DNA from 2 places in the Lederbergia ruris genome. Region 2 is predicted to be linked to the other one. Evidence: a T-box and tRNA genes for the amino acid it is inferred to sense, from the RefSeq annotation. Region 2 holds a T-box; the other holds one or more tRNA genes.
What was found. A T-box is a leader RNA that pairs with one kind of tRNA and senses whether it is charged. The one in region 2 lies ahead of tyrS (tyrosine--tRNA ligase), so its partner is inferred to be a tRNA-Tyr.
Positions count from the first base shown of each region.

Region 1 (4,104 bases), on a different contig from region 2:
ATGCACAAGTATTTCCCTTGGGGTATGGTCGCGATCTCAGTATCTTGTGACAACTCCAAGGTATCCTTTTTTGTTAGGACTGGTGTATATAAATATTTATAGGAAACTTCCTCAATATCGGTATAAGGCCGATAGGCGAAAATGGCGCCATAGTCATTGTAGCGAAAACCTTCTGTCGACGCTGTCATTCGCTTAAGTTTCTGAAAAGATGCAGTTAAAATATTGGTCGGATTAATTCCATCGGCTTTTGTCTGAATAATTTGGGTTTCCTCTTCATCTGAAAAAAATACTTCCTCTAAAGCTGGGTATTCCTTTATACGTTGTAACCCCTTTTTCGCGCTTGCAATCGTTTGTTCAATTTGCAATAAATTATCAATTTTTTGCTTGACAAACTTTTCTTGTTCCGTTAAAAATACCAGCAAATCATCTGCCTTTAATTCCTGCACCTTTTTCATTTCTTTTAAAGGAATGCCAATATATTTGAAGGATTTGATTAAGTCCAACAGGTATAACTGCGAGTCATCATAATAGCGATAGTTCGTATTTGGATCAATATAAGTAGGTTTAAACAAGTCAATTTTATCGTAATGCCGAAGTGCTTTTATGGAGATGTTCATTAACTTGGAGACTTCGCCAATGGAATAGAGCCTGTCCACCATGTGTTCATCACATCCTTTAACAATTTAGTTTAACAAAAACCGTATTCCTTGCAATAGACAAAGAATACGGTTTTGCATTGTTTAAGCCTCTTGATGTTGCGGTTCTTTCCATGCAAGTGTAAGCCCAATTCCGATTGCTAAAATAATAGTTGCGAAATAAAACGGATAATTAAGCTTGATATCGAACAATAACCCACCGATTACAGGGCCAATCACATTTCCGACACTTGTAAACATTGAATTCATGCCAGCAACAAAGCCTTGTTCCTTACCGGCAATTCTTGTTAGATATGTTGTTACAGCTGGGCGCATTAAATCAAATCCAATAAATACAGTAATGGTAACAAGTAAAACAGAAAAATATTGCTGAACAACCGTTAATAAAAAAACGAGGACGGTTGATAGCATAAGGCTATATCGGATTAAGCGAATTTCACCTAGCCATTTTGTTAAGGGATCAAATAGCACGACTTGAAAAAAGGCCCCGATAATAGCTCCGCCTGTTATCGCAATGGCAATATCCTTCGGGGTAAACCCAAATTTATGATCGACAAATAATGAAAATAACGATTCGAAGGAAGATAAACCGAACGAGAATATTAATATAATGATAAATGAAATAAAATACATCGGTGCAAAAATGCGTCTCCAACCTGTTTTTTGCCCCACTTTATTTTCTTCGTGTTCAGGGTTTCTTTCCGGTTCATGAAGCAGTATAACCGACAAAATGGCTGCAGCCAAAGCAACGCCTGCCGCAACAAAAAATGGCAATCGAGAATGAATTTCTGCTAAGAAACCCCCGATACCCGGACCAATAATAAATCCTGTTGATATAGCTGCTGACATATAGCCCATGGCTTTGGAGCGTGTGTCAAGCGTAGTAATATCTGCAATAAAAGCTGTTACTGCCGGCATAATGAATGCTGCACTTACCCCACCAAGCATACGTGACAAAAAAAGAACGCTGACTGATTTTCCAATACCAAACAGCAATTCGGAAAAACTAAAGATAATCAAGCCAATTACAATCATTCTTTTACGGCCGAATTGATCAACCCATCGGCCTGCAATTGGTGATACAAGCAGTTGTATAAAGGCAAAGGCAGCAACCATATTACCCACAACCGATCCTGATAAATGCAATTCATTCATGATGGTGGGAACGACTGGAATAACAAGGCTGATTCCCAAAAACGCAATGAATATATTTACTAATACGACCATTAATGCAACGTTGTGTTTCTTCATATTGCTCTACTCCTTAAAAAAACATATATACCATAATTTAATACCTACCCTTAGGGGAGAGTCAATCATTTTTACTCATTTTACAATATTGATGAATAAAAATTAGTTTGCGTCTTTTTCAATGAATGATACGCCTTATGTATGCTCCTTTTTAATGACTACGAAAAAACCCTATCCTTCCTTGTAAAATAAATATGTGCAATGTTTATTAACGCCTTCACTACAGGTAGCGACTCTTCAGCAGATGGGCAGCTATGCCCTATTGTTCGCCACACTGTAGTCTTTAATTTCCTACGCACAAAAGCATCCCCCACGCTTGTACGTGTCTAGTATGGCATACGGCGCCTCCGACCTGTGCTACGTATAAATAGGGGCGCGCACTGTACGAAAAAAGAGCGCTGTGTTTGTACACACATACGCTCTTAAACGTCGTCATTCGATCTATATACCGGTGGCCGGGGTCGAACCGGCACTCCGTGAGGAACACGATTTTGAGTCGTGCGCGTCTGCCTATTCCGCCACACCGGCATAGTTCATGGAGGCGGCAACCGGATTTGAACCGGTGATAAGGGTGTTGCAGACCCGTGCCTTACCACTTGGCTATGCCGCCAGAACCTTATGGAGCGGAAGACGGGATTCGAACCCGCGACCCCCACCTTGGCAAGGTGATGTTCTACCACTGAACTACTTCCGCAAAAACTGGGCTAGCTGGATTCGAACCAACGAATGACGGAGTCAAAGTCCGTTGCCTTACCACTTGGCTATAGCCCAATAATATAATGGGGCGACTAGTGGGAATCGAACCCACGAGTGTCGGAGCCACAATCCGATGCGTTAACCACTTCGCCATAGCCGCCATAAATTAAAAATTGGCAGGGGTAGTAGGAATCGAACCCACATCAAAGGTTTTGGAGACCTTCGTTTTACCATTAAACTATACCCCTAAAATGGTGGTGGGGGACGGATTCGAACCGCCGAACCCGGAGGGAGCGGATTTACAGTCCGCCGCGTTTAGCCACTTCGCTACCCCACCATGAATTCTATTAAATGGTGGCTCAGGACGGAATCGAACCGCCGACACAAGGATTTTCAGTCCTTTGCTCTACCGACTGAGCTACTGAGCCTTATTACTAAGTTTATAAAAATGGCGGTCCGGACGGGACTCGAACCCGCGACCTCCTGCGTGACAGGCAGGCATTCTAACCAACTGAACTACCGGACCTTTATTGCGGGGGCAGGATTTGAACCTGCGACCTTCGGGTTATGAGCCCGACGAGCTACCAGACTGCTCCACCCCGCGACGAAAAAGTGACCCCTACGGGATTCGAACCCGTGTTACCGCCGTGAAAGGGCGGTGTCTTAACCGCTTGACCAAGGGGCCAATATATTTTAGAATGGCGGAGAGCAAGGGATTTGAACCCTTGAGACAGCATTAGCCGCCTACACGATTTCCAATCGTGCTCCTTCGGCCACTCGGACAGCTCTCCAATAATGGCTCCGCAGGTAGGATTCGAACCTACGACCGATCGGTTAACAGCCGATAGCTCTACCACTGAGCTACTGCGGAACAATATGCCTGGCAACGTCCTACTCTCACAAGGGGAAGCCCCTTATTACCATCGGCGCTGAAGAGCTTAACTGCCGTGTTCGGGATGGGAACGGGTGTGACCTCTTCGCTATTGCCACCAGACTTTACTTTCATAGGATGTGCTGATTTCTGTGTACTCACAGGACGTGAGCGATCTTAGCAGAAGATTCTATGAAGAAGCGACATATCCTATTATAACTACTTTTATGTAAAAATCAAGAGAAATTTTTATTATTCTCTCAAAACCAGATAAAGAAGAAGACAAACGAGAAACAACAATTTGAATCCAGCTCCAGTGCCCAGCGACTAGAAAACTTCTACGTTTCTTCCTACGATAAGTCAACATCAGTTCGTCCTATCGGACTCACTGTGTTTCCTTTATCTCAGGCCAACAGGATGTTGGTCAGAACAGCGTTGCGCCAGGAAGGCGCGAATTTAGCTGTTCATCCTTTAAGTTTTTACGTCGCTAAACGGGCACTTCCGCTTTTTAATTGATTAAGTCCTTGACCGATTAGTATCCGTCAGCTACATGTGTCACCACACTTCTACCTCGGACCTATCAACCTGATCATCTTTCAGGGGTCTTAAGGCTTGCGCCTAGGGAAATCT
Region 1 is NZ_BORB01000048.1:7-4,110, reverse strand. It holds gene KI363_RS19100 (MerR family transcriptional regulator) at 1-659, opposite strand, end outside; gene norA (multidrug efflux MFS transporter NorA) at 741-1,907, opposite strand; tRNA gene KI363_RS19090 (tRNA-Leu) at 2,354-2,435, opposite strand; tRNA gene KI363_RS19085 (tRNA-Cys) at 2,444-2,517, opposite strand; tRNA gene KI363_RS19080 (tRNA-Gly) at 2,527-2,601, opposite strand; tRNA gene KI363_RS19075 (tRNA-Gln) at 2,607-2,678, opposite strand; tRNA gene KI363_RS19070 (tRNA-His) at 2,688-2,763, opposite strand; tRNA gene KI363_RS19065 (tRNA-Trp) at 2,778-2,851, opposite strand; tRNA gene KI363_RS19060 (tRNA-Tyr) at 2,856-2,940, opposite strand; tRNA gene KI363_RS19055 (tRNA-Phe) at 2,956-3,031, opposite strand; tRNA gene KI363_RS19050 (tRNA-Asp) at 3,053-3,129, opposite strand; tRNA gene KI363_RS19045 (tRNA-Met) at 3,134-3,207, opposite strand; tRNA gene KI363_RS19040 (tRNA-Glu) at 3,217-3,288, opposite strand; tRNA gene KI363_RS19035 (tRNA-Ser) at 3,303-3,394, opposite strand; tRNA gene KI363_RS19030 (tRNA-Asn) at 3,400-3,474, opposite strand; rRNA gene rrf (5S ribosomal RNA) at 3,482-3,597, opposite strand; partial or broken rRNA gene KI363_RS19020 (23S ribosomal RNA) at 3,987-4,104, opposite strand, start outside.
Region 1: it has a tRNA-Tyr gene. The T-box ahead of tyrS (tyrosine--tRNA ligase) is inferred to sense a tRNA for this amino acid. The anticodon was not compared.

Region 2 (22,267 bases):
TCGACGGAAGCAATCTCTCCTTGTTGATCAATAAGACTTCCGATTACATCTTGATCAATAAAATAATGGAGGACGGAATAGCCAACACAATAGTAGGAATGCCTATGATCGCTATTCTGTTCTTGTGCCGCAATCGCCTGAGCGTTTTGGACAGCTGAAAGTTCCAAGTAAAGAACATCTTCTTTTGTTAGCATTGGTTTACCGGTAATATTCACTTCAGCTTTAGCTCTTTCTGTTTTTAAAGAACGACCAGCAGCAGCTACGCAAACCTTTGTTAAGCTTCCATGTTGTTTTTCTAAGTGCTTTTTTACTTCTGTAATCACTTCTGCCACAGCGACAATATCATGAATTTGCCCATCATGCATGGCCCTTGCTTTGTGCTCTTTCATAAATAAGTCTAGTACTTTATATTGATCAGCGGTTTGTTCGAGGATAAGGCCAACGACCGAACGAGTTCCAATATCTAAAGCGAAAATCCGCTCCTTTTTCATTGATAAATCACCTGCTTCTCTTTTTAAAAAATGCTTTTAACGTCAAAATAATGAATAAAATAAGAAGTTTTCAATCTTACATCACTTTTCAATACTCAATTGCGCGATTTTCTGCTATTATAAGAAATGTACCATAATCGGTTGCGGATGAGAAGAATGGTCAACAGATTGATACTATTTTTAAATATGTGTAATTTTCGTTGTGAAATAGTTCACTTGAGTGACAAAATTTGACAAGAAGAAATGATTTCATTTGCCTGATAATGAATCATTAGCGTATGATAATAAAAATGGGATATTTTGTTTAAAAATGGTTAGTTTTTAAGTTTTTTGTTGACAATAAATAAGAGGAGTGTGAGACCAATGAATATAACAATATATGATGTCGCAAGAGAAGCCAATGTCTCCATGGCAACTGTTTCTCGAGTGGTAAATGGTAATCCAAATGTGAAACCCGCGACACGCAAGAAGGTAATGGAAGTAATCCAACGTTTAGAATACCGTCCAAATGCTGTAGCAAGGGGTCTTGCAAGTAAAAAGACGACAACCGTTGGAGTAATTATCCCTGATATTTCGAGTATTTTCTATGCAGAATTAGCTCGAGGAATTGAAGATATTGCGACAATGTATAAATACAACATTATCCTAAGTAACTCTGATCAAAATTTGGATAAGGAAATGCGTCTGCTGAACACAATGTTAGGGAAACAAGTGGATGGAATTGTTTTTATGGGTGGTCATATTACGCAAACTCATATCGATGAATTTAAACGTTCTCCTGTTCCCATTGTACTAGCAGGATCCATCGACCCATCTGGAGGCGTTCCTTCGATTAATATTGATTATCGTCAAGCAACGTATGATGCAGTTTCTTATCTTATTGAACAAGGTCATAAAAATATTGGCTTTATGATTGGGCCTTTAAATAATCCAATTAATCTTGAGCAAAAATTAGTCGGTTATAAGGATGCGCTAGAAGCGGCAGGCATTGGATTCCAGGAGGAATATGTCATTGAAGGCGATGAAACGTATGAATCAGGCGTTGAGGTTTGGAAAAAATTCCATGATATGGAAGAGCGCCCAACCGCTATTATCGCAGGAAATGATGACATGGCCATTGGCATTATGAATGGAGCACAAGATGAGGGAGTTTCTATTCCGAATGAATTAGAAATTATTTCCTCTGATGATACGAAATTAGCTACTATGGTACGACCACAACTTTCTTCTATTTCTCAACCTCTTTATGATATTGGTGCAGTCGCGATGCGATTACTAACAAAATATATGAATAAAGAGGAAGTCGATGAGGGAACGATTTTGCTTCCACATCGAATTGAATATCGTGACACAACGAAATAAGCAAAAGTACGATTAAATAACCATTTCTTTTCATAAGTAGTAGAAAGATCCAAATCGAAGTGATTTGGATCTTTTTTACCTGTGGATAAGTTTTAACAGGAAGGTTTGTCGTCCGGCTCCAGCGCCTTTGTTCTAACTATTTTTTACCTTTTAGCTGCTCATTCTGTTGCCTAACAAAGTATAACGCCCGGTCTAAAGTTTGCTTGTTTTTGTCCTCAATGTCTAAGCGACGAGGAATAGGCTCGTACATACCGATTGGATCTTCCCAGTCCTTGATCAAGGGAAAGGGGGCCTTCTCTTGCCAGCTTTCAATCCACTCTTTCGGTAGGGGACCGGAGACTTCAGCCTGTTCCGTCATTTCTAACCAAATAAGCGACCAGGCTCTCGGTACTACTCTCCATATGTCATATCCGCCACCACCGACGGCTATCCATTTTCCAGCACAATATTGATGGGCAATTTTATGAGCAATTTTGGGAATTTCCCGATACGTCCTCATCGTAGTCGAAAGATGGGTTAATGGATCATAATAATGAGCATCAGCTCCATTTTGAGTGAACAAAATATCAGGCTTAAAATATTCTGCTATTTCCGTAATAGCCGTTGAGTAAGCGTTTAAAAAGGAGTCATCCTCAGTAAAAGCATCTAGCGGAATATTGAAAGAATAACCGTATCCACGATCTTGTCCCCATTCATTGACATTTCCTGTCCCTGGAAAAAGGTAGCGACCTGTTTCATGCAAGGACAATGTACAAACGGCATCATCATCATAGAAAGACGCTTGTACACCGTCCCCGTGATGGGCATCTGTATCAACATACATCACTCGCGCATTATATTTTTCGCGTAAATATTTGATGGCAACTGCACTATCATTATAAATACAAAAACCAGATGCTTTCCCACGAAATCCGTGATGCAGTCCGCCGCCAAGATGAAGGGCATGTAAGGCTCTCCCTTGCATGACTTCATCGACTGCTGTTAAAGTACCACCGACCAATCTGCTACTGGCTTCATGCATACCTGGAAAAATCGGCGTATCTTCTGTACCAATCCCATAGCTTTCCGCTTGATTACTAGGAAGTTCACCGACACTAGCTATTTTGACCGCTTCGATATAATTCTGCTGATGGTTGAGCCGTAATTCTTCCTCAGTCGCTATGCGTGGAGCCACAATATCCTCTGGGCTAATCGCGTTTATCTTTTTTAGTAAATCTAAAGTTAACACCAATCTTTGCTGGTTGAACGGGTGATGTTTGGAAAAACGATAGGTGAGTAACTCGTCAGAATAAATAAAAACAGAATCCTTTTTCATTTCATTCATCCAAACCAGGCATATTTGGCCAAATCACATCATGTCCAAATTCTTTCAAAGTTTGAACAAGCTTAAGTGGATTCATAGTAGCAACTCTAAATACCAGCACTTTATGGTCCATACTATGAGAATCAGGATAAAGCAAAACACTTAAGACATTGATTTGGTTATTTTTAAAAACAGAAGTCACCTCATGTAAAATACCAGCACGATTGGGGACTCTAATTTCAATCTGTGAACCAGGTTGGTCCGCGCCAGTTAACTTAACAAGCGTATGTAATAAATCAGTCCCAGTTACAAGCCCAACAAGTTTTTTGTTTTGAACAATGGGAAGACAACCAATTCGATGGATGAAGAATAAAGATGCCGCCTCTTCAACAAAATCTAGGGGGTGACCTGTGATTAGGTTTGTGACCATGATCTTTGATAAAGGCTGTTCGAGTAGTTCCTGGGCTTTATCTCCTTCCAATAAAACAGGTGTGGCTGCTTTAATATCTCTTTCCGTTACAAGTCCAACGATTTCGTGCTTTTTATTCATTAATGGTAAATGCCGAATTCTAGCTTCATGCATAAGTTCAATCGCTGATCTTAAAGAATCATCGGGAGTAAGGGTTATCACATTCTTTTTCATTATTTCTTCTACAATCAATCTAGTCAACTCCTTTTATAGAGGAATGTTTAATACATAAAACGGTTGATAAAACGAATATTATCAAATTTCTGGATAGAATCTGGGGAAACTCTTTTGCCTATACGGACCATTAAGCAATTGGCGGGATGAGAGGTGATCTCTGGATCATCTGTTGCATACCAAACAAGACCGCCTGAGCTCATCATTTTTTCCATCACTTTTCGGTATTCCCATACATTTAATCCAGTCCCTTTTAAATCCCAATGCCAATAATATTCTGTCGTGATAATAATATAATCTTCCATTGCATCATCCATCATGGATACATCCAACAAAGCCTTTCCAACACCTGCACCGCGGAAATCAGGAGCAACTTCAATCGCCCCAAGCTCAATTAAATTATCTAGACCACCTTGTGACCAGCGTTCAAGTGGATCAGGATATAAGAAGGTTACATAACCAACAACTTGATCTTCCTCCCGAGCAATAATAATTCGACCTTCTGGAAGATCGGCTATTTCCACTAACGCTTCCTGTTGCTGTTTAGCAGGCCTAAAAGCGACTAAGCCTTCATGAAAATCTAGACTTGCAAGCATATCCCCCGATATCGGACCCTCAATCAGCAATGTTCCATTTTTACTTTTAAGCTGTCTAGCATTATATGTTTTTTTGTGTTCCATTCAATTGCCCCGCTTTCAGCTATATGTATGATCATTAAAAAACTCTTAAATATATTGTGAAAGAATTGTGAATGAGTGACTCTTATATTATAATAGTATACACCATTTGTAGAAAGCGTATACAGCAATTGCTATCTTAAAATAAGAGTTTTATATAGCGAATGCGAAGCTACAGAAATGGTGAATGTAAATCGAACAAAAGGGAGTTGTCAAGAAATGGACTTGCAAGCGTTACCAGTTGTTCAGGGAAAATACAATCTAGAAAATTACGAGGACACTTGTGCAAATTTTGATTGGTCTGATACCGAGAAACAATTCTCATGGTATGAAACGGGTCGAGTGAATATGGCCTATGAAGCGATTGATCGCCATGCAGAATCCTTTAGAAAAAACAAGGTCGCTCTTTATTTTCGTGACGACAATCGGGAAGAAAAATATACATTTCGCGAAATGAAATTATTAACGAATAAGGCCGCCAACGCTTTGAAAACACATGGAAATGTTGAAAAAGGGGATCGAGTCTTCATCTTTATGCCCCGTTCTCCAGAATTATATTTTGCTATATTGGGATCAATTAAGCTAGGTGCGATCGTCGGTCCTTTATTCGAAGCCTTTATGGAAGGAGCTGTGAAAGATAGATTAGAAGATAGTGAAGCGAAAGCCCTTGTCACGACTCCAGAATTACTTGAAAGGGTTCCTGTCGAAGAATTACCTAATTTAAAGAGCGTTTTCCTGGTAGGGAAAGATATCGAAGAATCAGATACGATCATCGACTTTAATAAACGCATGGCAGAGGCTGATCGCAATTTAGAGATTGAATGGGTTGATCGGGAAGATGGTTTAATTTTGCATTATACTTCTGGTTCAACTGGCCGTCCCAAAGGCGTCCTTCACGTTCATAATGCCATGATTCAGCAATACCAGACAGCCCGTTGGGTATTAGATTTACAGGAAGAAGATGTCTATTGGTGTACTGCTGATCCAGGGTGGGTAACAGGGACATCGTACGGAATTTTTGGTCCATGGTTAGCAGGTGCGTCTAATGTGATTGTAGGAGGAAGATTTAAGCCAGAAACCTGGTATCAAACCTTAGAGGATTTTGGCGTGACGGTGTGGTATAGCGCCCCAACGGCGTTCAGAATGTTGATGAGTGCTGGAGATGAGTTAGTCAAACAATTTGATCTTTCCGAACTTCGCCATGTGATGAGTGTGGGGGAACCGCTCAATCCTGAAGTAATTCGCTGGGGATTGAAAGTTTTCAATAAGCGCATTCATGATACATGGTGGATGACAGAAACAGGTGCACAATTGATTGTGAATTTCCCTTGCTTAGAAATTAAACCAGGCTCCATGGGCAAACCAATTCCAGGTGTGGAAGCCGCCATTGTAGATGATCAAGGCAATATCTTACCACCTAATCGAATGGGGAACCTAGCGATTAAGAAAGGATGGCCATCCATGATGCGTGAGATTTGGAATAACCAAGCAAAATATGACTCCTATTTTCTACCAGGAGGCTGGTATGTGTCAGGGGATTCCGCCTATATGGATGAAGATGGATACTTCTTCTTCCAAGGGAGAGTAGATGATGTGATCATGACCTCTGGAGAGCGGGTTGGTCCATTTGAAGTGGAAAGTAAAATTTTGGAGCACCCGGCTGTGGCAGAAGCAGGTGTGATTGGAAAGCCTGATCCTGTTCGTGGTGAAATCATTAAGGCGTTTGTTGCGCTACTTGAAGGAAACGAACCAACAGATGAATTAAAAGAGGATATTAGACAATTTGTGAAAAAGGGGCTTGCCGCCCATGCCGCTCCGCGTGAAATTGAATTCCGTGATAAGCTACCTAAGACGCGAAGTGGGAAAATCATGCGTCGCGTATTAAAAGCTTGGGAACTTGATTTACCAACGGGTGATTTATCGACAATGGAAGACTAGAAAAGCGGAAACGCCCGAGAATAGGGAGAATGCTGAAGAGGTACGACAACAAGCGTGCTGTTCTAACTGACCTACATTATGTAGGCTTGCGCCGTATTAATAGAAAAGTGGCTACTCTATCAAGGAGTAGCCACATTTTTATTAGATAAGCAATATAAAATTGGGAAGTGTCTAGCCCGAGAGGCTTGCAAGATGCGAGTCCATCAGAAAAAGAGCAAACCGGGCCAAACCTACGGGTAATCCAAGAACCCGGTAACGATTGAGAGAGAATCGTGCCCGAAACTATGATTCTGCGAGAACCTTGTAACGATTGGGGTAGAATGATGCCCGAAACCGTGATTCAGCTGAGAAACTGGTAACGATCGAGAGGGGATCGTGCCCAAATCTATGAGTTAGCCAAGAACTAGGTAACGATCGAGGTAGAATGGTGCCCGAAATCGTGATACAGCTGAGAAACTGGTAACGATCGAGAGGGGATCGTGCCCAAATTTATGAGTTAGCCAAGAACTAGGTAACGATCGAGGTAGAATGGTGCCCGAAACCGTGATTCAGCTGAGAAACTGGTAACGATCGAGAGGGGATCGTGCCCAAATCTATGAGTTAGCCAAGAACTCGGTAACAATCGAGGTAGAATGGTGCCCGAAATCGTGATACAGCCTAGTAACCAGTAACGATCGAGATAGAATCGTACCCAAAACTACGCTTTAGCCAAGACCCTGGTAACGATTAACGTTGAATCATGTTCGAAACTACGGCTCTGATAAGAATATACTCATATAGGAAGTCTCATAATGATTACGGGTTTATCGTTAACTTGGAATGAAGTAGTTTTATCACAAAATACTACTGTTTATAAAGAAAATGTGAGGCTTTTGCCCTTTTGACGAGTGTTAAATGCTTTGTTAAAATCCTTCTTATTGTTTTTTTAGAGAGAATAAAGCCACACCACTCGTGTATTGCATTCGTCGTGATTTTTCTATCTGGAAATAGAAGGTGGAATTCCTCCAAACTTTGCATGACAGCCGCTTCTAAATCTTCTTCGCACCCACATTTTTCACACCGGAGCTTTTTATAAGTAAAAGGGGTTAGTAAGCTTGTACAGGTTGAACAAAGGATTCCTTTTGTCAATTGCTCGTGTTTATATTGGGGCAAACGTTCAAAAATAGACTGGTCCTGATGATTCTTCACGAATTGTTCTGCCATTTTTATCTGCTTTTGTGTGACGGCTGTAGTGGAGGTTGTTAGTTTTTCGATAAATCGCTTAAGTTGTGTTGGGAAAATCATCGGTTGGTTCAGTGGAGCGTGATATAAGGTGAATTCTGGATTGATGAAGATGATATAGGACTCTATCGATACATCATGTCCCCAATTTTGGAGTAATTGACGGAGTAAAAATTCACTTCTTTTGAGTTGAAGTAGAGGATTTCTGATTTCTTTCCGTGTTGTAGCTACGTACCATTGATCCTGTTGAAAATAAAAATCTCCTTCGTAATTTTTGATTTCAAACATAAAAATCTTTTTGCGCTGCATAAGAAGACTATCGATTTGAAATTCTGTTTGGTTCGCTTGTAAAAGTAAATCATACAGAATGAGCTGGTCCTTTAATCCTGTTTGTTGGAGAAGGCTGTAAAACGCTAGTTCTCCCTCATAACCTTTTTTGAGATTTTCATAGTGTTGTTTTTCTTGTGGGGATAACTCCATTCGTGGAAGTAAAGATTGAAAAATGGCCAATTCTTTTGGGGGGAGAGGTTTTCTATGAGGCTTTGTTGACATTGAATCATTCCTTTCCTAATTTTGAAAAATTCCATAAATTCATAGTAAGCGATTTTCCATTTGATTTCAAGCATAGAATAGTATTTTCTAGTTATAACAAATAAACGGAGAACATTTTAGTTCTCCGTTTGTTATGTCTTCATCCTATTGTTCTTTTTTCTCTTTATTTTGATCGTCTGGCTCGACTTTCTCTTGTTTCTCTTTCTCTTGTTCCTTATCCTGCTTTTCTACTTCTTTCTTCTCTTTTTCCTCTTGCTTTTTTTCCTTTTCCTGTTGCGTATCTGCTATCTTTTGCGGATTTTCTTTTTTCGGATTGGCATCTTCATTTTTCTTTGCAACATCTTCCTTTTTTTCTTCTTTCTTCTCTTGTCCTACACGATTAGATGGTTTAGATTCTCTTCCCGCAATATCCACTGCTACAACATAGAATTTACCATTTCCGACATTTTGAGAGAGTGTACCATCAGAGAGAACGGAGGCAATTTTTTTACCAGCTTCATTATATACACGATAACCGACTACATCATGACTTCCTGATCTACTCCATGTAAGGGTATGACCACTCAATTTTGCAGAAACAGCCGCCGGAGCTTTCCCATCGTCCTGTAATTTCGCATCGGCTACAAGCAGATTTCCCCATTGAGAATTGGCTGGAACAAGTTGGGAAAAGTCATTCACATAGCCGTATGTTATACGATTCAGAAAACCTGGGTTGATGATTAATCCAGTCTTAGTAAATTCTTTTGGTGTAGAAGGCAAAGCTGCATACTTCTTACCATTAGCTAAAACATAGCGTCCACCAGCACCTAAGCTATCATCGGTTTTGTTCGGCACATATTTCGCATTATATATATCGGTCCGAACGAGCCCAGCCTTTTGACAGGCTTCAGATGGAGCCATTCCAGATACGGCACAGTAAGAACGGCTTACAATCCCACCAGGGGCTTTAAAACGTTCCTTTGGTGCAATTAATTCTGGATCTACATCGTAAGCGGCATTCATCAAGTTTGCCCAAATTCGATAATTCCGTTGACCATTATCTGTATTTGATGTTCGATTAGAAGCATAACCAAGCCATGTTCCAAATGTGATATTTGGATTTGATCCTATTAACCAAGTATCTTTATAATCATTCGTTGTCCCTGTTTTTCCCGCCCAATCTGTAGAAAACTTTAACATACCGGGAACCGAGGAAGCTGTAGCTCCTGGACGGTTAAATACGCCGCGCATCATATCAATCATTAAGTAGGCTGTTTGCGGGCTGAAAACTTCAACAGGTTTCTTTTTATGTTCATAGACGATATTGCCATCATGATCTGTAATCTTATCAATCATATAGGCATCAACGAATTTTCCGCCATTGGCAAAGGTTGTATAGGCATTGGTATTCTCTTCAACCGTCACCCCGTGAGTAAGTCCGCCGAGTGCAACGGAGGGATATGTTGCTTCGTCTTTACTTACAGTAGTGATCCCCATCTTACGCAAGTATTGACCAGGATCTTTGTCGCGAATTTTCCAAAATGTACTAACGGCTGAGGCATTATAAGAATTGGCTAAAGCCTCCCGTGCCGATACAAGGCCATAATATCTCCAAGAGGAGTAGTTTTTGGGTGTGTACGTCCCACCGGAACCATTAGGGAAATTATACGGTAAATCTGCAATTACGGCGCCTGGAGCACTTTCTCCCATTTCGATCGCAGGTCCATAAACAAGTAATGGTTTCATGCTTGATCCATTTTGTCTTGGCACACTTGTTGCGTAATTCCATTGATCTAGTTTAAAATCTCGGCCCCCAACAAAACTTAAGATTTTCCCAGTTTTATTGTCAATTAAAATCGCGCCGATTTGCATCGGATCATCGACTTCTTCCATTTTGCCTGTCTCTGGATTTTTTCGTTCTCTTCTATAAGTAGGTCCGAAGTTTTGATAATCATTTTTTGCTTTCTCAAAAGCCTCATATAATTTTTTGTCAATCGTTGAATGAATTTGATAGCCATTTTGGCGAATATCTCGATCAGCTAATGTCAAATATTTCCTTTTTAGTTCTTCATCTTCCCGTAAATCTTTTGGTTTATAGTCATCTTGTTTAGCTAGTATTTCAGCTAATATTTCAATCGATCTTTCTTCAATTTCCTCCATTAAAGCAGGGTACTTATCATAAGACCGTGGCTGTTTAGAGATGAAATCTTTGGTGATGTCATATGCAATGGCATCTTGATATTCTTTTTCCGTAATATATTCCTCTTTTTTCATTCTTTTTAAAACAGTTTTCATGCGGTTTAATCCAGGTTCTAATAGCTCCTTTTCCTTCAGCTCACCTTGGTTTGTAAAGGGAGTATACCTGAATGGACTCTGAGGTAAACCAGCAATGAATGCGGCTTGTGGAAGGGTAAGATCTTTTGCATCTTTACCAAAGATCCCTGTTGCAGCCGCCTGTACACCTCCAACATTTTGTCCAGTGGAATTCCGGCCAAAAGTCGTGACATTCAAATAGGCTTCTAGAATTTCATCCTTATCCATAAAACGTTCGATACGAAGGGCAAGTAAAACTTCTTTTGCCTTCCGATCAAAAGAAACTTCATTTGTAAGAATTTGGTTTTTAATTAACTGCTGTGTAAGCGTACTTCCCCCTGATTGCACAGCTGAATTGGTAAATTCTTGGAAAACGGCTCTAAAAAGAGCTTTTGGTACCACACCTTTATGTTCATAAAAATATTCGTCTTCCGTCGCAACAACAGCTTTCTTTAGATAATCAGACACTTGATCAATCTTAATTTCCTCGCGGTCAATATCTGTGCGTAATTTTCCTAATTCTACCTTATTGGCAAAATAAACAGTAGAAGTTTCCTCATATTGGTGAACACTTTTTACCATCTCATCTTTTGCTAACACCTTTTGGTCTTTGACAAGCGATGCAAAATAACCTAATCCAATCCCACCAGCAAAAGCTCCCCCAATAATAAAGACAATAATAAATAAAAGCAGAAGATTCCACGTCACACCATATGTAACCCTTACGCCTCTTAAGATCGACTTATAATGAATTTTGGAAGCAAATGTTTTTATATTCTCCCAAATTTTATGCATCTGGTCTTTCATTCTTTTTCATCCCTCCCAAAAATCATTCCTATTATAGCATAATTCAGGAATAGGAATGGTAGAGTAAACGAAAATTTTATAGAAATTTGACAACCAAGGGGAAATATGGTTAAAATACTTTAAAGTTCATTTAAAAAAATACTTGCTTTGATAGGAATAAGTAGTGGGCTGTCCCTGTTATAAGAGAATCGATGGTTGGTGCAAATCGATACACACAGTTTAACGAATTACCTCCTTGAGCATTTGTCGTGAGAAATCAAAAATAGCGACAAACGGTAATGCCGTTATAGATGAGAGTGGGGAAGAGAGTAATCGATTCCCAAGTTGGGTGGTAACACGGTGATGAATCGTCCCTTCGTTTTTACGAAGGGGCGTTTTTTATTTTTTAGGAAGAGAGGAACTTGTATGAGTACATTAATGGATGATTTAAAGTGGAGAGGGTTAATTTATCAAGAAACCGATGCAGATGGATTAGCGGATACATTAGATAATGAAAAAATTTCTTTATATTGTGGGGTGGACCCAACCGCAGATAGTATGCATATAGGACATTTATTACCATTCTTAACCTTAAGGCGGTTTCAAAAACATGGTCATCGCCCGATTGTTTTGGTTGGCGGAGCAACAGGATTGATCGGCGACCCAAGTGGAAAAAAAGAAGAAAGAAAGCTGCAAACGATGGAACAGGTTGAGAAAAATGTGCAAGGACTTAAAAAGCAGCTAGAACAAATCTTTGACTTTCAAGGTGAAAATGGAGCGATTCTGACAAACAACTTTGAATGGGTAGGATCAATGGATCTGATTACCTTCTTAAGAGATTACGGAAAAAATATTGGTGTCAATTATATGTTGGCCAAGGATATTGTTTCATCACGCTTAGAGTCAGGCATCTCATTTACTGAGTTTACGTATACGATTCTTCAAGCGATCGATTTTTATCAATTGTACGAAAACTGGAACTGTAAAATGCAGATTGGTGGAAGTGATCAATGGGGAAATATTACGACCGGATTAGAAATGATTCGGAAAATGGCTGGAGAAGGAGCAAAAGCCTATGGTATGACGATTCCTCTAGTGACGAAAGCAGATGGAACAAAATTCGGTAAAACAGAGAGTGGCGCAATTTGGCTCGATCCGGTCAAAACGACGCCTTACGAATTTTACCAATTCTGGATTAATACATCTGATGCCGATGTGGTCAAATATTTAAAGCTGTTTACCTTTTTGGATCGAACAGAAATCGAAGAGTTGGAGAAATCGGTCCAATCAGAAGCACATTTACGAAAAGCACAACGGACATTGGCAGAAGAAATGACACGGTTAATTCATGGAGAAGAGGCCTTACAACAAGCGATTCGCATAACGGAAGCTCTATTTAGTGGAAACATTGCTTCTTTAAGTGCAAGGGAAATTGAACAAGGCTTAAAGGATGTCCCTACATTTGAACATGAAGAGGGAATGGAAGCTGGACTAGTCGAAATTCTAGTGCAGGCAAAAATCTCTCCTTCCAAACGTCAGGCAAGAGAAGACATACAAAATGGGGCAGTCTCCATTAATGGGGAGAAAACGACAGATCTACATTATAAGTTAGAGGAAAAAGACAAATTGGACGGAAAATTTACCGTCATCCGCCGTGGAAAGAAAAAATATTATTTGATTCAATATAAATAAGTATGGAATAGGCCGGCTTTTCTAAAGTCGGCTTATATTTTGCAGGAAGTTGAGATCTTGACAGAAAAGATATATTAGCAAGCTTCAACCCTTAGAAGGTAACCCCATTTCATATTTTGATTCTTTAGGTCATGAATGTTTCCAACCTCTAATATACTGTTATACAGAGATGGTATGACACTTCTCAAGGGGGAGAAACTATGGCAACAAGGCCGCCTATTTTGCAACCAGGTGATACAATCGGCATTGTGACATTGGGCAGTCCATTAGAGGCAAGTGTGATTGATGCACGGATCAGTACACTCTTAGATATGGGGTTTACTGTTGTGTTAGGTCAATTTGTCTATGCTCAAAATGGGTTTCTCGCTGGCACGGATCAGGAACGGGCCGCTGATCTAATGGCTATGTTTGAAAATGACCAAGTCAAATTAATTTTAGCTACCCGGGGTGGCGTTGGGGTCGCCGGAATTCTTCCTTATCTTGATTATGAATCAATTAGGCGTCATCCAAAAATTATAACGGGCTATAGTGATATGACAATATTATTGAATGTCCTCTATCAATATACCAATTTAATCACTTTCCAAAGCCTCATGTTGATCGACTTTCAACTGGAGACACCACCTTATAATTTCGATCAGTTTTTTACAGCTACGTCTACCCTTTTGTCACCTCGGTTGATCTCTAACCCACCGGATATCCCGCTTGTAAGTCGAGTGCCTGGAAGTGTCACGGGGCCAATTGTAGGAGGCAATCTGGCGTCTTTTGTTGACAACTTAGGAACTCCTTTTGAAATTGATACAAGGAATAAAATTTTGTTCTTAGAGGAAACGCATGAACCGATAAATAAAGTCTACAGATATATGAATCACTTGAAACTTGCTGGCAAATTTGCTGACTGTATCGGCATTATTTTAGGAGAGTGTACAAATTGTCAACTTGCTTACGGGAAGTCCTATGAAGATTTGATCAATGAATTCGTTGTTCCGCTTGGAAAACCACTTATGACGAATCTCATGACTGCACATGGCACTTATAAAGCTGCTATCCCAATCGGCGCAATCGCCAATCTGAATACAATCAACAATACATTAACCATACTTGAACCGACTGTTAGCGTGTAAGGGGAATCCAAGCATTTCTAAAAAGATGTGACAACTCCCATAAATAGCCATTCAAGAATCAAATCCTGAAGGAACTGTCCCTCAGGATTTGAGTTTTTATTGTGAATTTTTGGCATCTTGGATCTTTGCGGCAGATTCCTCTTCAATCACACGAAGGTACTCATTGCTATCCATATCTGATTCAGAATATCTTTTAAGGTCCAAGTCTACGTATTGATCCCACTGACTAATTTGTTCTGGTGGTGTTGCGGGTGGATGGGCAAAAATGGAAGCTACATTTTTATCGTGAGTTGATTCATAATCTTGAAAAAATTGATCTAGGACACTTTCATCCGAACTTGAAGGGCCAATTCCATTGCGGGAAGCCCATTCCTGGTATTCATTCTCTGTAAAATAGGTGATTACGTCAAAAGCAGCATCTTTATGTTCACTCTCTGGGTTGATGCTTAAAGCAATAATACCGCCATCTGGTCGGTGACTTACCGCCGGACCATTATCCCAAACTGGTAGAGGAGCGACATCCATATTTAGGCCTTCGACATCTTTCCACCAGTTTAATCCTTGCACAAATGCCGTCACCATGGCTGTCGTTTGATCCCCGTCAAACCGGCCTTGATCGAAGGCCTCCACATCGCTTTTTCCTTGAATATCTAATATTTGATCAATTAGGTCAAAATATTGGCCAAATTCTGGTTGATCAAATAGTACTTCACCAGTTTCTGGATCTGTTTTATTCACTGCTAACTGCTGAAGAGGCGTCTCAGCATTTCCTAAATCAAGCCCTCGATAATGGACTCCATTTCGTTCGCCAGTTAAATTGCGGGCAAGCTCTAGTGCTTCGCTCCATGTCATATCAGCGGTTGGGTAAGGCTGCCCAAATAGATCAAAAATATCTTTATTATAGAACAAAACATGGTAAATAATTTCATAAGGCAAGGCTAGTAATCTACCTTCTTTATCCTTCGAGCGAATCGAATCAAGAAAAACAGGGTTGATATGACTTACATCATACGAATGTTTTTCAATCAATTCACTTAAATCATAATCAAGCTCTAGATATTCCATCGTTTGCTGAGAAAGCTCAAAGAAAATATCGGGAGATGTCCCACTTGCGAATACCTCTTCTAAATCTTCTTGTCCAGAGCCTGATCTCACTTGTTCTAACGTAATATGGGGGAACCGCTTTTCAATCGGCTCTTTAAAGCGTTCATTAAACATATCCTCTTCCCAATGGACAAGTACTGAGATCGTAACAGGTTCCTTTTCATCCGCTTCATCCCCAGATTCCACGGAGTCAGAAGAATCTGCTGAACCTGCTTGCTTTGAACCAGTCTCCTTCTGGTCAGAACAAGCTATGCACAGTAAGCTTGCACTTAAGATCACTAGCAAAAGAATTATCAATTTGGAAATCGCTTTCATTTCTTTATCCTCCAATATGGTAAATTTGAAATCTTCCATACACCTCCTAAGTCAAAACATATTATACGAAGGAGGGAGTATGTGTCACAAATATATGCACGTATATATAGATATATACACTATATCTACCCTATCAAGAAGTATTTTTGAAGGTTTGCCAGCGTATGAATGATTTATCATCCAACGTAGGCACTTTTTAATGTATTTAAGCCATGTTGGGCGACTTCAAGAGCTGATTTATTTTTATAATCAGTGATAAATAATTCTAAGGATAAATAGTCTTTATACCCTATTTCTGCCAATGCATTTCCAATTGCAAACGTATTGGATATACCTTCTCCAGGAAAAACGCGATCCGCATCCTCTAGTTCGTCTTTCGGTGGAGAGGGAGGGTAATCATTCACATGGACAATGCCAATTTGATTTGCTTGTAAGGATTGTAAATTTGCAAAGTTACTCCCCCCGATATACATATGAAAAGGGTCAAGCAGCAATTTTGCATTTCTCACCTGGAGCTTTTCCAGCACTAATTGGGCCTGCTCTAATGTAGAGAGTTGTGGCGATTTTCCCCAAAATTCAAGCAGCGGTTCTACGCCTATCTTGCGACCAAGTGTGACTAGCCGATCAAAGTGCTGAGCCATTTCATCTAATGTAACCGATTTTACTTCACCAAAGGGAGGAGCAGCAATTGAAAGACAGCCTAACGAGGCTAGAAGCTCCATTTCCTCTTTCGCTTGTTTGAAGGCTGCTTCTCGAGTCTCATGGTCCTCATCCGCCCATTTGAAAAAAGCAATCGCATTGATCAGCACGAGATCATTTCTCTTTAATGCCGCTTGAATGGTTTGGATACTCCCGCCCTTCTCCAAATAGGTTTCAATATCACGTATCCATAGCTCGATACCATCGTAGCCTGCTTGCTTTGTTATTTCTATTTGTTGAATAACATCAAGTTCAAAAGGGAACAAGGTTGAGGCATTGAGGGCTGTTTTAAATGGAAACATGATTCATACTCTCCCTTTCAGTGCGTTTTTATCATGGACGAATAACGTGCGCCCTTCTTGATTGCTTTGTAAGGCTCGTTCAATCAATTGAATATTCATTCGAGCTTCCTCTGGTTTTACTTCAAGTTCGGCGCCCTCCATAATATGCTCATAAACATTTTGATAATAAGCTTGATAAGCACCAGGAAGTGTTTCGATTTTTCCTTTTACGGTTAATTGTCCGAGTGAGGTATAAATATCTCCCCATAGTTCTTCCGCTTCCTTTCCCCAGTGATTACTAGTAGCTGGGGATTGCCCATTGATTAACGCCCTTTCCTGAGGATCAACCCCAAATTTAATGAAGGACCCATTTTCTCCATGTAAAATATAGCGTGGACTTTCAATCCGCACAAAGGGGGAAGACTTCAATCGTACTTGCAAGTTCCCTTCATATCCAAGCGTGACGTCGAAATAATCATGGGCCACGCTATTTTCACGTTGGCTCTCAATTTTGGCTGTAATGGTATCAGGAGTTCCAAAAAGACAGACAGCCTGATCAAGGAAATGGACACCTAAATCATAAAAAACGCCCGTTCCTGTTCCAGCTTGCTCTCGCCAATTATTTCCTGAAACAATCGGGTTAAAACGATTCCATTGAAACTCACACTCTTTAATTCTTCCAAGTAAGTTTTTTTGCAACAATTCTTTAATGGTCATGAAATCGCCGTCCCAACGACGATTATGAAAGACGCTAAGCATCTTATTCTTTTCCTTTGCCAATTGTATTAATTCGTCTGCTTCAGCTGTTGTTGCTGTAAACGGTTTCTCTACAACGACATGTTTTCCAGCATTCAATGCATTACGAACAAATTCTACATGATGCGTACTTGGCGTTGTCACGATAATCAAATCAATCTCTGGATCAGCATATAGAGCTTCAGCGGATTTAACAACTTCTACCCACGGATAGCGCTCCTTTGAATGCTCACTTCTTCGTTCCACCACTTTCCTTAGACGTAAACCAGGAACAGAGGTAATGACAGGGGCATGAAACGTTCGACCTGCAAATCCATATCCAATCAAACCAACCTGAAGCTGGGGCTTCACAGCGAATCACTCCTATATTTGTAATTGAACATTCGGTTTTTTGTAACATTTCTAACTATTTCAAGGAAAGGACAGCTACTATTCTAAGACCTATTTTAAAACACTCAATATCTCACCTGCTTTCCATAAAGGACTCTTTGACCTTGCTCCAAGCACTTAGCAGATTATACGATTTATCATGGATGTTAAAAATAATATAGCACAGAATGGAAATTTTATGTAGGGAAAATAATATTAATATATATTTTTAGAATTTCAAGCAGTTCTTTCCGATTTTTAAAGTTGATATACCAACAACTATTAAAGAGGTTGACTATGGGAATTTTCGTGCAGAACTATGGATAAAAGGATATTCAATTAATGGCTTATCCAAAGGGGTCTAATAAAATGAACTACTACCAATGAAAATTTAATAATAAAATATATTGAACAAAAGAGCAGCCCAGGAACTACTAGACATAGGCGTTAGCGAGGTGGTAATTTCCTATTGACATATTAATATGATTAATATAGTCTAGCATAAAGTAAGCGCATACTTACACAGCGGTATGAGTATAATATATTGAATGGAGAGTGATGTTGTATTGGTATATTCAGATTTTCTCTTATCATTGCAGTCATGATGACTCTGGAATAAAATGATAAGCATCGTAATATATTTATCTTTGATGAAAAATTAGGATGTGCTATTTTAATAAAATTGGAGATGGTTCTATGAATTTTCAAATTGGGATGCGGATTCCCCCGCACATTGGTAAACAAGGAATAGAAAGGGTAGCTCATTGGGCAGCTGAAATTGGACTAGATGTGATTGATGTACCAGTTTATAATGCGGAGGTAAAAAAAGCCTTACAGGATGCTGGACTTCAAGTTGGTTCAATAGATCTTAGAAATACATCTGCTCTACTTAATCCAGATGAATTAGTTCGTGCAGAGGCAATCGAGTCCATCAAGCAACAAATGACAGAGGTGGCTGAGCTAGGTGGTAAGATTTTATTTATGGTGCTTGTTCCTCAAGATGCGAATCAGTCACGCGAGACCAGTTTCTCCATTTGGAAAGAGTCGTTTCCAGAAGTAGTAAAACAGGCCGAGGAGACGGGACTTTACATGGCCTTGGAAGGGTGGCCTGGACCAGCCCCACAATATCCTGCACTTGGGTGTACGCCTGAAACCTTAAGAGCGATGTTCCAACATATTCCATCCGAACATTTTGGGCTCAATTATGATCCATCTCATCTAGTTCGCTTAGGCATCGATCATTTGCGCGTTCTAACTGAATTTGCGGATCGCATCCATTATTGTCATGGGAAAGATACTGAAATCCTACCGGAGGAACTGTACGAATATGGAACGCTGCCGGCGACTTTTGGAGCAAAATACGGTTTTTCTGACGGTTCATGGCGTTATACGATTCCTGGTCATGGAGAAGTTGAATGGGACAAGGTAGCAGTTCGTCTAGAAACAATTGGATACCAAGGGGCAATCAGTATCGAATTAGAAGATCAGCGGTTTTGGGGATCATTAGAAGCAGAACAGCAGGGAATTACGAAAGCAAAAGAGCATCTTTCTTTGTATTTTAAGTAAAAGACTCTTTAAAAGGATGTTCAAAAAGTAAGGATCAAGTGGATGAACAGCTAAAGAACAAAAGCGCAAGCGCCTGTTCAGCGACGTACAAATTTAAAGACTTCTGACGAGATAAAGGAAACACGGCGACGAAGGAGCCGATGTTGACTTATCGTAGGAAGAAGGCGTAAATTTGCTAGTCGCTAGTCGCTAGGCGCTGGAGCTGGATGTCAAACCGTAACGTAAACAGTTATCCACAAGTCGAGAATTTTATAATTTCCTAGACCACAAGGATAAACGGCTAAGTTCGCGCCGTCCTGGCGCAACGCTGTTCTGACCAACGTCCTGTTGGCCTAAATTCGCGACAACAATCGCAACGCCTTTGTGACCTGCGTCCTGCAGGCATAATCTATTTATGAGGGGAAGAAGGATAGCATGGAAAAAATTCGCGTTGGTTTTATAGGAACAGGTGGTATTTCGAATTTGCATGGAGACCATTTAGTAGTACTTGATTATGTAGACGTTGTGGCGGTTACGGATCCCAATCCCAAAAATAGAGAGAATTTTATCACGAAGTATCAACTGACTGATGCAAAAGAATTTGTCCATCATAAAGATATGCTGCAGGATATTTCGTTAGATGCTGTTATTATTTGTTCCCCACATACGCTACACTTTGAACAGGCCATGGATGTCATGAATCATGGATGTCACGTACTGATCGAAAAGCCAATGGCTTGCTCAAAAAAAGAAGCGGAGGAATTGATCGACACTGCTGAAAAACTAGGAAGAGTATTACAGGTATCGTATCAACGTCACTTTGAACCAGAGTTTATGTATATCCGCGATGCAATCGCCAATGGAGAAATCGGGAAGCTAACGTCTGTTACGGCCTCCTTATATCAACAATGGGGACATGGCCCTAATAATGTATGGCGTAAAAATCCCGCGTTATCTGGTGGTGGGATGTTAATGGATTCCGGGAGCCATATTTGTGATGTACTGCTCTGGACAACGGGATTATCGCCAATCGAGGTATCGACACAAATGGAAAGTCATCATTCCCCAGTAGAATTAGATTCATTTACAGCCATCCGGCTTGAAAATAATGTGATTGCTGGTTTGAATATTGTTGGGTATGCCCCTATTTGGCATGAGACGTATGCATATTGTGGTGATAAAGGTGGGATCTTCTTTGATAATGGAAAGATTACCCTTCATCGATTAGGCGAAGAACCGATTACACCAGAGCTTCCGAAAAAGACAACGAACCAAGACCAAAGCTTTTTTGATGCAATTTTAGGAAAGCATGAGGTGAAGGTCCCAGGGAAATTTGCTAAAGAAGTTGTCAATCTTACAGAAATGATTTACGAGGCAGCGGGGTATCATCCATTAGAAGATGAAATGGTAAAGTAAGAACGAGAGATTTTTAGTATTATTTGGAAAATCATAGCCCATTAAGTTCTAATCTTTTCAAGGGCTATGATTTTTTGAAATGGATAAGCAGGATATTTCCTAGAAAGATAGAAATATAGTAAGATGTGGGAATTCACACAAAAAAGAATGCGTTGTCTTTGTACAAGAGAGGAATGGAATAGAAAGTTTGCGAGCAGCCAGTAATTTAGCGACTGAGGCAAGCATGAATATTCTCCCGTACATTGTAACAGGACAAGGCTTTTTAAAAAACTGATTAAAGGGTGGAAACATATGGATAGGAAAGTAAAAATAGGAATTATTGGCAGTGGAGGCATCGCTGGCGCACATGTTCGTGCATACAAACAAATGCCTGATGTGGAAATTGTGGGAGTTGCAGATGTGATTCCAGGAAAAGCTGAGGAATTTGTACATAGGCATGAATTATTGGATGCCCAGGCATTTGATAGCCATCTAGAGTTGTTGGAGCTAGACCTTGACGGTGTAAGTGTTTGTACTCCTAATATTGCCCATCACCAAACAAGTGTGGATGCTCTTAACGCTGGAAAACATGTTTTGGTAGAAAAACCGCTTGCGATTACGCTTGAACAAGGGATTGAGATGGTGCAAGCAGGTAAGAAAGCGGAGAAAATATTAACGGTTGGCTTTCAACCGCGATATGATCCAAATATGAAAGCTGTGAAAAAAATCGTTCAATCTGAATTAGGAAATGTCTACTATGTCCAAACTGGTGGAGGCCGCAGAAGAGGAATGCCTGGTGGCACTTTTGTCAATAAGTCATTGGCTGGTGCTGGAGCCATGGCTGATATTGGCTGTTATTCTCTTGATTTGGCTTTGAATGCTTTAGATTACCCAAAACCACTTAGTGTGTCTGCTTTCACTTCTAATCACTTTGGGACAAACCCTAAATACCATCCGGAAGCAGAGAAATTTGAAGTGGAAGATTTTGGTGTGGCCCTCGTTAGGTTAGAAGGTGGAAAGGTTCTTAATTTTAAAATTTCATGGGCAATGCATGCAGATTCCCTTGGCCCTACACTCTTTTTGGGAACCGACGCCGGTTTGAAACTGACTCCGGCGGGAAGCGGACCTTGGAGCGGTGTTTGGGATGGGGGCATTGGTTCGATTACGATGTTTCATGATGTTCAAGGTCATCATACAGAGAGCACCATTCCAGTCCAACAACATCAATATGATATCTTTTATGAAAAAGTTCGTGACTTTGTTGTGGCAATTAAGGAAGATAAGCCTGCACCAATTCCTGGTGAAGAAATCCTGATTAACCAAGCCATTATTGATGGAATCCTAAGGTCTTCTGAAATAGGGAAAGAAGTAGACATTGAAATCCCGGAAGTGTGAAGTGCTAGGTTCAAGAACAATTAAAAATTGATTTTTAACCTAGAAATAACCCCAAAACCTTTGTTATATCAAGGTTTTGGGGTTTTTATATGGATGCACGATATAGTTGCTAAACAAAAGATAATTTCATTCATTGAAGGGATTAAAAGTAGATAAATTGTGTGAACTGGATTTACATTTGTTGGAGTACAAACCTCATAAAAACAGAAAAACCCTAGAAGCGTTGTTACAACGCTTCTAGGGTTTTTCTTAGTTAGCTTAGCTCTGAACTTAACGTGAGTAGAACTCAACGATAAAGGCTTCATTGATTTCAGCTGGAAGTTCAGA
Region 2 is NZ_BORB01000014.1:73,950-96,216, forward strand. It holds gene KI363_RS10025 (cell division protein FtsA) at 1-491, opposite strand, end outside; gene ccpA (catabolite control protein A) at 855-1,853, shown strand; gene KI363_RS10035 (acetoin utilization protein AcuC) at 1,990-3,168, opposite strand; gene KI363_RS10040 (acetoin utilization AcuB family protein) at 3,170-3,817, opposite strand; gene KI363_RS10045 (GNAT family N-acetyltransferase) at 3,847-4,479, opposite strand; gene acsA (acetate--CoA ligase) at 4,696-6,414, shown strand; gene KI363_RS10055 (nuclease-related domain-containing protein) at 7,258-8,187, opposite strand; gene KI363_RS10060 (transglycosylase domain-containing protein) at 8,332-11,286, opposite strand; T-box leader at 11,425-11,644, shown strand; gene tyrS (tyrosine--tRNA ligase) at 11,692-12,957, shown strand; gene KI363_RS10070 (S66 peptidase family protein) at 13,158-14,081, shown strand; gene KI363_RS10075 (ABC transporter substrate-binding protein) at 14,178-15,539, opposite strand; gene KI363_RS10080 (sugar phosphate isomerase/epimerase family protein) at 15,677-16,501, opposite strand; gene KI363_RS10085 (oxidoreductase) at 16,505-17,587, opposite strand; gene KI363_RS10090 (sugar phosphate isomerase/epimerase family protein) at 18,302-19,171, shown strand; gene KI363_RS10095 (Gfo/Idh/MocA family protein) at 19,586-20,566, shown strand; gene KI363_RS10100 (Gfo/Idh/MocA family protein) at 20,858-21,940, shown strand; gene rpsD (30S ribosomal protein S4) at 22,211-22,267, opposite strand, start outside.